2 regions of the Terrabacter sp. Soil811 genome follow, and region 2 is predicted to be linked to the other one. Evidence: predicted binding sites of a transcription regulator. Region 2 holds the regulator's gene; the other holds the start of a gene.

What was found. The regulator HspR, encoded in region 2, represses chaperone genes until heat shock. The targets are predictions, from matches to a motif close to AAGTTGAGTCNNNNNGACTCAACTT.
Region 1: the regulator HspR is predicted to act here: its motif matches at 2,946-2,970, upstream of ASH01_RS07095 (ATP-dependent Clp protease ATP-binding subunit).

The regions. Positions count from the first base shown of each region.
Region 1 is NZ_LMSX01000007.1:31,070-36,580, forward strand. Features, by position in the region: gene ASH01_RS07075 (lactate 2-monooxygenase) at 1-241, shown strand, start outside; gene ASH01_RS07080 (SAM-dependent methyltransferase) at 367-1,119, shown strand; gene ASH01_RS07085 (nucleoside deaminase) at 1,116-1,601, shown strand; gene ASH01_RS07090 (hypothetical protein) at 1,884-2,804, shown strand; gene ASH01_RS07095 (ATP-dependent Clp protease ATP-binding subunit) at 3,070-5,511, shown strand, end outside.
Region 2 is NZ_LMSX01000001.1:1,112,136-1,117,646, forward strand. Features, by position in the region: gene ASH01_RS05170 (ATP-binding protein) at 1-1,708, opposite strand, end outside; gene ASH01_RS05175 (heat shock protein transcriptional repressor HspR) at 1,826-2,278, opposite strand; gene ASH01_RS05180 (DnaJ C-terminal domain-containing protein) at 2,296-3,306, opposite strand; gene ASH01_RS05185 (nucleotide exchange factor GrpE) at 3,396-4,091, opposite strand; gene dnaK (molecular chaperone DnaK) at 4,088-5,511, opposite strand, start outside.

The sequences.
Region 1 (5,511 bases), on a different contig from region 2:
CGCGCCGGTGATCTTCGACAGCGGGATCCGTTGCGGCGCAGACGCGTTCGTCGCCCTGGCGCTGGGCGCTTCGGCCGTCGGCATCGGGCGACCACACGTCTACGGTCTGGCCCTCGCCGGCGCCGACGGGGTGTCGGAGGTGCTGCGCAACCTGCGCGCCGAGCTCGACCTCCAGCTGGCGCTCACGGGGTGCACGTCGCTCGCCGACCTCACCCCGGGGCGCCTCGTGGCCGCGCCCTGACGCGACAAGGCGCCGCGCCGACCGTCGACGGGCCACGTGCGGCAGCCCGGTCACGGTCGAGAGGCCGCTTCTCGCCGCATGGAACCGGGTCGACGCCATCGGGGTTCGTCCCGGAGGATCGGGTCATGCCAGCCCTCGACCACCTGACCCGCGACGCCTACCCGAAGTCGAACGGCTACGACGCGAAGTGGCTCGTCGACCTCGACATGGGCCCCCACCCGCTGTGGCTGCTCGAGGACCTCGCCGCCGACCTCGACCTCCGGCCCGGCATGCGCGTCCTCGACCTCGGCTCGGGGCTGGGCGCGACGTCGGTCTTCCTCGCGCGGGAGTACGGCGTCAGCGTCGTGGCCGCCGACCTGTGGGTCGACCCCACCGAGGCTGCCGCGGTCTTCCGCAAGGAGAACGTCGACGACCGCGTCCTCGCGATGCGGGTCGACGCGCACGCGCTCCCCTTCGGCCGGGGCTCGTTCGACGCCGTCCTCAGCATCGACGCGTGGGAGTACTTCGGCACCGGCGACCACTACCCGCCCTACCTCGCGACCTTCCTCAAGCCGGGCGGCCAGCTCGGGGTCGCGACGCCCGCCCTGACGACCGAGGTGCGCGAGCTCGGCGAGATCCCCGAGCACATCGACCGCGTCGTCGGCGCCGAGTCCGCGGCCTGGCACACGGCGGACTGGCTGCGCAGCCAGTGGGAGTTCAGCCGCGCCTTCACGACCGTCACGGCCCGCAACCAGCCGGACGCGTGCGCGAACTGGCTGCTGTGGGAGCGCGCCGTCATGGAGCTCAAGGGACAGGCCGGCTCGGCGGTGCAGGGGATGCTCGAGGCCGACGGCGGCGCCTTCGTCACGTTCGCCCTCGTCACCGGGAGGGTCGCATGAGCCTCGACGCCACCGACCTCGAGCACCTGCGCCGGGCGGTCTTGCTCGCGCGCCTGGCCCTGGAGCGTGGGGACGAGCCGTTCGGCTCCGTCCTCGTGTCGGGCGACGGCGAGGTGCTCTTCGAGGACCACAACCACGTCCTCGCGCTCGAGGCCACCCAGCACCCCGAGTTCGCCATCGCGCGCTGGGCGGGTGCCCACCTGACCGCCTCGGAGCGGGCGGCCGCGACCGTCTACACCTCGGGCGAGCACTGTCCCATGTGCTCAGCAGCGCACGCGTGGGTCGGCCTCGGCCGGATCGCGTATGCCGTGAGCTCGGCCCAGCTGACCGCGTGGCGGTCGGCGTGGGGCTCGGCCCCGTCCCCGGTCGCGGCGCTGTCGATCCGCGACGTCGTGCCGGGCGCGGTCGTCGACGGGCCGGCCCCCGAGCTCGAGGCCGAGGTCCGCGACCTCCACGACCGTTTCGCCCACCGAAAAGCCTGACCCCGCCACGAGGCGTACGCCAACCCAGCCAAGGCGCAGCTCTCGCGCCGACCCCCACCTTCGGGCGCCGCGGCCCCCAAACCGACGGGGTCAGGCGCCAAACCCCGCACCTCCGGGCGCCGCGGCCCCCAAACCGTCGGGGCGCGCACCCTTGCGGGCCGCGGCCCCCAGGCCGACGGGATCAGGCGCCAAACCCCGCACGCTCAGGCGCCGCGGCCCCCAAACCGACGGTGCTGTGGAGAGCGCGGGCAGGGGTCCTCGCCCTTGGGAGATGGTCGGGCCATGACCCTGAACGAGGGACGGCCGTTTCTTCGGTCCGAGGCGAGACACCTGTCGGACGGCCAGCTGCGCCGCGGCTACCGGGCGCTCTTCCACGGGGTCTACGTCCGACATCGAACCCCGGTGGGCGACCTCGAGCTCGCCGAGGCCGCATTGCTGGTCGCCGAGCAAGGAAGCTACGTCTCGCACCACACGGCTGCCCGGCTCCTGGGGGCAGTGGCGCCCGACCACCCCGACGTCCATGTGACCTCGCGTCGGTTGCGGGTCAAGGGAGCCGGGTTGACGGGGCACCGGGCGAAGGCGGAGCAGCAGGTGGTGCTGTGGCGAGGCATCCGGATGACGTCGCCGGTGCAGACGTTCCTGGACCTGGCTCACTGCCTGACCCTCGTCGACCTGGTCGTGCTGGGTGACTCCTTGGTGCGGCGCCGACGGACGACCCCGGATGAGCTCGTGTCGGCTACCCGTGCCCGTCGAGGGCCGTACTCCCGACTGGCCCGCCGGGCAGCGGCGCTCGTCCGCGCGGGTGTCGACTCACCGATGGAGACGCGCCTGCGGCTGCTCATCGTCCTCGCCGGGCTTCCCGAGCCCGAGGTGGACCACCGGGTGCACGACGACGGCGGGACCTTGCTGCGGCGCTACGACCTCTCCTACCTCCCCTTCCGACTGATCATCGAGTACGACGGCAGGCAGCACGCCGAGTCGGACGAGCAGTGGCTCAGCGACATCGGCCGCGACGAGGCGCTGGACGACGAGCAGATCCGCCGGCTCGTGGTCGTGTCCCGGGACATCTACTCGACACCGACGAACACGCTCGCGATGATCACGCGGGCCATGCGCCGAGCAGGTATGCCGGTGCCCCGGCTCCGGCACGAGTGGCGCCGACACTTCCCGAGCAGGTCGGGCGACCTCGCCCTGCCGGCATGACCCGACCTCGGCGACCCGTGCGAGACGGATGTGAAACGCGCCGGCAACAGTGCGGGCGGACACTGGGCGGGTACGACACGGCATACGCAAGGATCACGACACGCCTCACGGCATCTGTCCGCTCACGGCGAACAGCGGCTGAACCTGAGCCGATCACGCTCAGGATGGGGAACAGGAGGGACACCACCGGCGTTGGTCGGGGTGTGCTCGTCCACAGCGGGCACAGATAGCATCGAGATGTCTCTCGATCAGTCAGGAGAAGAACATGTTCGAACGGTTCACCGACAGGGCCCGAAGGGTGGTTGTCCTCGCGCAGGAGGAAGCTCGCCTGCTCAACCACAACTACATCGGGACCGAGCACATCCTCCTGGGTCTGATCCACGAAGGCGAAGGCGTCGCCGCGAAGGCCCTCGAATCGCTCGACATCTCGCTCGAAGCGGTCCGGGCCCAGGTCCAGGAGATCATCGGCCAGGGGCAGCAGGCCCCCACCGGTCACATTCCCTTCACGCCCCGCGCGAAGAAGGTCCTCGAGTACTCGCTCCGCGAGGCGCTCCAGCTCGGCCACAGCTACATCGGCACCGAGCACATCCTGCTCGGCCTGATCCGCGAGGGCGAGGGCGTCGCCGCCCAGGTCCTCGTCAAGCTCGGCGCGGAGCTCAACAAGGTCCGCCAGCAGGTCATCCAGCTGCTCTCCGGCTACCAGGGTGGCCAGGGCGGCGAGAAGGCCGGCGCCGGTGTCGGCCAGAGCCAGGCCGAGGGGACGCCCGCGGGCTCCCTCGTGCTCGACCAGTTCGGTCGCAACCTCACGCAGGCTGCCCGTGAGGGCAAGCTCGACCCGGTCATCGGCCGTGAGAAAGAGATCGAGCGGGTCATGCAGGTGCTGTCCCGCCGCACCAAGAACAACCCCGTCCTCATCGGCGAGCCCGGCGTCGGCAAGACCGCCGTCGTCGAGGGTCTCGCCCAGGACATCGTCAAGGGCGAGGTGCCCGAGACGCTCAAGGACAAGCAGCTCTACACCCTCGACCTCGGCTCGCTCGTGGCCGGCAGCCGCTACCGCGGTGACTTCGAGGAGCGGCTCAAGAAGGTCCTCAAGGAGATCCGCACCCGCGGCGACATCATCATCTTCATCGACGAGATCCACACGCTCGTCGGTGCAGGTGCCGCCGAGGGCGCCATCGACGCCGCGTCGATCCTCAAGCCGATGCTCGCCCGTGGTGAGCTGCAGACGATCGGTGCGACGACGCTCGACGAGTACCGCAAGCACATCGAGAAGGACTCGGCCCTCGAGCGGCGCTTCCAGCCGATCCAGGTGCAGGAGCCGACGCTGCCGCACGCGATCGAGATCCTCAAGGGTCTGCGTGACCGCTACGAGGCCCACCACCGCGTGACGATCACCGACGGTGCGCTCGTCGCGGCCGCCAACATGGCCGACCGCTACGTCAACGACCGCTTCCTACCCGACAAGGCCATCGACCTCATCGACGAGGCGGGCGCGCGACTGCGCATCCGTCGGATGACGGCTCCGCCGGACCTGCGCGAGTTCGACGAGAAGATCGCCGCGCTCGTGCGCGAGAAGGAGTCGGCCATCGACGGGCAGGACTTCGAGCGCGCGGCCCGCGTCCGCGACGACGAGAAGCGCCTGCGCCAGGAGAAGGCCGCCCGTGAGGCCCAGTGGAAGTCGGGCGACATGGACGTCGTGGCCGAGGTCGACGAGGAGCTCATCGCCGAGGTCCTGGCGGCCAGCACCGGCATCCCGGTCTTCAAGCTGACCGAGGAGGAGTCGAGCCGACTGCTCCACATGGAGGACGAGCTGCACAAGCGCATCGTCGGCATGGACGACGCCGTCAAGGCGCTGTCCCAGGCGATCCGCCGCACCCGTGCAGGCCTCAAGGACCCGCGTCGTCCGGGTGGCTCCTTCATCTTCGCCGGCCCCACCGGTGTCGGTAAGACCGAGCTCGCCAAGACGCTCGCCGAGTTCCTCTTCGGCAGCGAGGACGCGCTGATCCAACTCGACATGTCCGAGTACTCCGAGAAGCACACGGTGAGCCGCCTCTTCGGCTCGCCTCCCGGCTACGTCGGCTACGAGGAGGGCGGCCAGCTCACCGAGAAGGTGCGCCGCAAGCCGTTCTCCGTCGTGCTCTTCGACGAGGTCGAGAAGGCACACCCGGAGATCTTCAACTCGCTGCTGCAGGTGCTCGAGGACGGCCGCCTCACCGACTCGCAGGGTCGGATGGTCGACTTCAAGAACACCGTCATCATCATGACGACCAACCTCGGCACGCGGGACATCTCCAAGGCCAACATGGGCTTCTCGGCCGGACCCGACAGCCGCTCGGACTACGAGCGGATGAAGGCGAAGGTCACCGACGAGCTCAAGCAGCACTTCCGACCCGAGTTCCTCAACCGTGTCGACGACACCATCGTCTTCCCGCACCTGAGCCGCGACGAGATCATCCAGATCGTCGACCTCGAGATCGCCAAGCTCGACAAGCGGCTCAAGGACAAGGACATGGGCATGGAGCTCACGCAGTCCGCCAAGGACCTGCTCGCCAAGAAGGGCTACGACCCCGTGCTCGGTGCGCGTCCGCTGCGCCGCACCATCCAGCGCGAGATCGAGGACGCCCTGTCGGAGCGGATCCTGTTCGGGGACTTCGCTTCCGGCCAGTACGTCAAGGTCGACACCGAGGGCGAGGGCAAGGCGGAGACG
Region 2 (5,511 bases):
ACGCCTGCATCTCGGCCGCGACCGCGTCGCGCACGACCCAGCTGTTCGCCTCGTGGATGAAGGACTCGGCCGAGCGCGGCGTGATCGAGGGGCGCAGCGCGGCCCGCTCCGCGGGCCGGCCCCACGGGAAGGACACGGTGAAGGTGCTGCCCCTGCCCTGCCGTGACTGCACGGCGACGCGGCCGCCGAGCAGGTCGACGAGCTGGCGCACGAGCGACAGGCCGATGCCGGCGCCCTCGCGCGATCGTCGGTCGTCGCCGCGGTCGAGCTGCCGGAAGCGGTCGAAGACGAGGTCGAGGTCCTTCTCGGCGATGCCGATACCGGTGTCGGTGACCGAGACGGCGAAACCGGTGTCGGTCCCGCCCAGGTGGAGCGAGATGCGTCCGCGCGCCGTGAACTTCAGGGCGTTCGACAGCAGGTTCAGCACGATGCGCTCGAACATGTCGACGTCGACGTAGGCCTCGTGGTCGAGGTCGTCGCACACCACCTCGAACTCGAGTCCGGTGCGCTCGATGGCCGGGCGGAAGTTCGCGCCGATGCCGGTGACGAGCTCCTCCACGTCGGCCAGGACCCAGTGCGGCTCGACGGCCCCGGCCTCGACCCGCGTGAGGTCGAGGATGCGGTCGACGAGGCCGGCGAGACGGTCGGTGTTGCGGCGGATCAGCTCGAAGCGCTGGCGCTGCTCGGGGTCCAGGCCGTCGGCGGTGAGGGCGTCCTGCACCGGTCCGGCGATGAGGGTCAGCGGCGTGCGCAGCTCGTGGCTGACGTTGGCGAAGAAGTCGGACTTGGCGACGTCGAGCTCGGCCAGTGCCTCGGACCGGTGACGCTCCTCCTGGAGACGGCGGATGCCGCTCAGCGCCATCGCGACGTGCGCGGCGCACAGCTCGGCGTAGACCTGGAGCTGGGCGTCCCACGGGCGTCGGGGGTTCTCGGTCAGCAGCAGGTGCGCGGTGGGCTCGAGCAGCCCGGGCTCGACGACGGGCACGACGTGCACCGTCCGGCCCTCGTCGTCGACCCCGTCAGGAGCCGGGTCCCCCGGCGCGCACCAGCGCAGGTCGATCGAGAGGTGGTCGAAACCGTCCGAGCGGAGCACCTCGAGGGCACGACGGCGTACGTCCTCGGCGTCCTCGGCGTCGGCCAGCGAGGCGAAGAGCCGCGACGCGACGTCGGCGCGGCGCTCGGCCACCACCTTCGCGGTGGTCTCGGTCGCGACGTTGAGCACGCCGACGACGGAACCCGAGTCGTCGTGGATGGCGCCGTAGGACCACGTGAAGTAGGCCTCCTCGAGGTAGCCGGCGCGGTCGACGACGAGCAGCTCGTCCTCGACCCACGTCGCCGGGCCGCCACTGGTGACCCCCTCGAACATCGGGCCGATGACGTCCCAGACCTCGGGCCAGACGGCCCGCACCGGCCGCGCCCACGCGTCGGGGTGCTTGCTCTCGCCGAGGAGGGTGCGGTAGCCGTCGTTGTAGAGCATGAGCAGGTCGGGTCCCCAGCAGACGAGCATGGGGAAGCGCGACGACAGGCAGACGTCGACGAGGATCCGCAGGTTCGCGGGCCAGGACTCGACCGGCCCCAGCGAGGTCGCCGACCAGACGGTGCGCAGGAAGAGGTCACGCATGCTCGTCGGGGACGAGGGCACGCCGAGGCTCGAGGCGTTCGTCGTGGGGGCGCCGGGCAGGGCGCCCTCAGGGTGGTGCGGGGTCACACGACCTCCGGGACTGGGGTCAAGAAGCTGCCTCCGGCGGCATTCCACAACGGCGCGCCCCGTCTGCTTGAGGCGAGCACAGTCTGACACACGAGCACCGCCTCGGGCGGCGGAGACCTAGCGCTCGGGCCGCCACACGACGAGCGCCTGCGACGACGGGGCGCGAGGCGGGCGCTGGCCGGGTCGGACCGCCACGACCTCGCCACGTGGACCGACCGCGAAGACCCGGGCGCCGGCCGACAGAGCCGCCTGGGCCGCCGCCAGGTCGGCGGCGAGCTCCTCGACCCGTGACCGGAGGGCGGTCACGTGGTTCTCGAGGTCGAGGATGCGCTGGATGCCGGCCAGCGAGACACCCTCCTGTGACAGGCGCTGCACGTCGCGGAGCAGCTCGACGTCGCGCGCGCTGTAGCGCCGCCCGCCCCCGCGCGTGCGCGACGGGGAGACGAGGCCGAGCCGGTCGTACTGCCGCAGCGTCTGCGCGTGCATGCCGGCCAGCTCGGCCGCGACGGAGATGACGAAGACGGGTGCGTCGTCGTCGTGCCCACCGGGGCGGGCGCTCTTGCGGGCCATCGTCGTCACCTCGCTCGTCAGGCTCGGGCGCGCTGGAAGAGGTCGGCCCGGGGGTCGTGGCCGTTCTCGGCCGCAGCCATCCGCTCGATGGCCTCGCGGGCCTCGTCGGTCAGCCGTTGCGGCACGACCACCTGCACGCGGGCCAGCAGGTCGCCGGCGTGGTCGCCCCGCTTGACGCCGCGCCCCTTGAGCCGCAGGACGCGGCCGCTCGGGGTGCCCGGCGCCACCTTGACCTTGACCGACCCGCCGTCGAGCGTCGGGACCGCGACGGTCGCGCCGAGCGCGGCCTCCGCGAAGGTGACGGGCAGGTCGAGGGTGAGGTTGTCGCCCTCACGTCCGTAGACCGGGTGCTTGTCGACCCCCACCGTGAGGATGAGGTCACCGGCCGGCGCGCCGGGGTCGCCCTGGCGACCCTTGCCGCGCAGGCGGATCCGCTGCCCGTCCTTGACGCCCGCAGGGATGCGGGCATTGATGCGACCGAGGTCGGGGGAGCTGAGCGAGACCGTCGAGCCCTCGACGGCGTCGCGGAAGCCGATGCGCGTGTTGGCCTGGACGTCGGACCCGGGGCGCGGACCTGCCGTCGCGCCGTAGCCGCCGTAGCCGGCGCCGGGTGCACCCCCGCCGAACATCTGCCCGAGGATGTCCTCGAGGTTGGGCTGGCCGCCGGCGCCACCGGTGTCGAAGCGCACGCGCTGCCCACCGGGACCACCCGCCCCACCGAAGGCGGAGAAGATGTCCTCGAAACCGGCGCCCTGGCCGCCCGCGCCGCCCGCGGTGAAGCGGGCACCGCCGTGCGACATGGCCCGGATCGCGTCGTACTCGCGCCGCTTCTCGGGGTCGGACAGGACGGCATACGCCTCCCCGACCTCCTTGAAGCGCTCCTCGGCCTTGGGGTCGCCGACGTTGTGGTCGGGGTGCATCGTGCGCGCGACCTTGCGGTACGTCTTCTTGATCGTCGCGGCGTCGGCGTCCTGGGGCACGCCGAGGATCGCGTAGAAGTCCTTCTCGAACCAGTCCTGACTAGCCATGGCGCACCTCCTCGTTCACGGTGACTCTCACGCTGCTCCCATCATCGGGTATGCCGCCGGGCTGCGTGCGCAGCCCGGCGGCGGACGTCTCAGGCGGGGTCGGCAACCGAGACCCGGGCGGCGCGGACGAGACGGTCGCCGATGCGGTAGCCCGGCTGGAGCACCTGGACGACGGTCGTGCCGGTCGCCCCCTCGGGCAGCTCGGCCTCGACGTGCATGAGTGCCTCGTGCACGTTGGGGTCGAACTCCTGTCCGGCCTCGCCGACGCGCTCGACGCCGAAGCGACCGAGGGTCGCCTCGAGCTTGTCGGCGATCGCGGCGAAGGGGCCACCGGCGAGGTCGCCGGCCTGGCGGGCCATGTGGATGTCGTCGAGGACCGGGAGCAGGGACTCGACGACGCTGCCGACCGCGGTGTGGCGGATGACCTCGCGGTCGCGGTCGACGCGCTTCTTGTAGTTGACGTACTCGGCCTGCAGCCGCTGCAGGTCGGCGAGCAGCGTCGCGGCCATGGTGTCCTCCTCGGCGAGGGCCACGCCCTCGGTCTGCGAGGACTCGCCGGCGTCGCCGGTCTCGTTGGAATCGGTTGCGGTGTGGTCGAACTCGTCCTCGCCACCGGGCTCGGACGACGCGCCTGCGCCGCCCTCGTAGTACGTGTGGTGGCGCTCGCCGTGGGCGGAGTCTGCCCGCGGCGGGGTGCCGGCGGCGTCGCCGCCGGCACCCGTCGCGCCCGTCGCGGTCACGTCAGGCTGCTCGCCGGGCGTGCCGTGCTTCGGGGACTCGGTCACTTGGCTTCCTTGGCCTCGTCGTCGTCGACGACCTCGGCGTCGACGACGTCGTCGTCGGACGCGCCGGACGCACCGGGCGTGGTGTCGTCGGCAGGAGCGCCGTCCTGCGCCCCGGCGGCACTCGCAGCGTTCGCGGAGGCCTGCTCGGTGGCGTACACGGCCTGGCCCATGGCCTGCGACTTCGTGTTGAGGTCCTCGACCTTCGCCTTGATGTCGTCGGCGCTGGCCTCGGACCCCTCGGCGATGGAGGCCTTGAGGTCGGCGAGCGACTCCTCGACCGGCGTCTTGACGTCGGCCGGGACCTTGTCGCCCGACTCCTTGAGGAAGGACTCGGTCGAGAAGACGAGCTGCTCGGCCTGGTTCCTCACCTCGGCCTCCTCGCGACGCTTCTTGTCCTCGTCGGCGTGCGCCTCGGCGTCCTTGACCATCTTGTCGATCTCCTCCTTCGACAGGGCCGAGCCGCCGGTGATCGTCATCTTCTGCTCCTTGCCGGTGCCCTGGTCCTTGGCGGAGACGTTGACGATGCCGTTGGCGTCGATGTCGAAGGTGACCTCGATCTTCGGCACACCGCGCGGCGCCGGCGCGATGCCGGTCAGCTCGAAGGTGCCGAGCGACTTGTTGTGCTGCGCGATCTCACGCTCACCCTGGAAGACCTGGATGAGGACCGACGGCTGGTTGTCGTCGGCGGTGCTGAAGATCTCGGAGCGCTTCGTCGGGATCGCGGTGTTGCGCTCGATGAGCTTGGTGAACAGGCCACCCTTGGTCTCGATGCCGAGCGAGAGCGGCGTGACGTCGATGAGCAGGACGTCCTTGCGCTCACCCTTGAGGACACCGGCCTGCAGGCTCGCGCCCATGGCGACGACCTCGTCGGGGTTGACGCCCTTGTTGGGGGCCTTGCCGCCGGTCAGCTCGGTGACGAGGGCGGTGACGGCCGGCATGCGGGTGGAGCCACCGACGAGCACGACGTGGTCGATGTCCGCGACCTTGATGCCGGCGTCCTCGATGACCTTGTGGAACGGCGCCTTGGTGCGGTCGAGGAGCGACTTGGTCATCTGCTCGAACTGCGCGCGGGTGAGGTTCTCGTCGAGGTGGATCGGGCCCTCGGGCGTCATCGAGATGTACTGCGCCGAGATGTTGGTGCTCGTCGCGGTGGAGAGCTCCTTCTTGGCGCGCTCGGCCTCGTCGCGGAGGCGCTGCATCGCGATCTTGTCCTTGGACAGGTCCTGGCCGGTCTTGTTCTTCACCTGCGTGATGAGGTGCTGGACGACGACGTCGTCCCAGTCGTCACCACCGAGGTGGTTGTCACCGTTGGTGGCGCGCACCTGGATCGTGGCGAAGCCGTCCTCGGCGTCCTTGCCGACCTCGAGGAGGGACACGTCGAACGTGCCGCCACCGAGGTCGAAGACGAGGATGAGCTCGT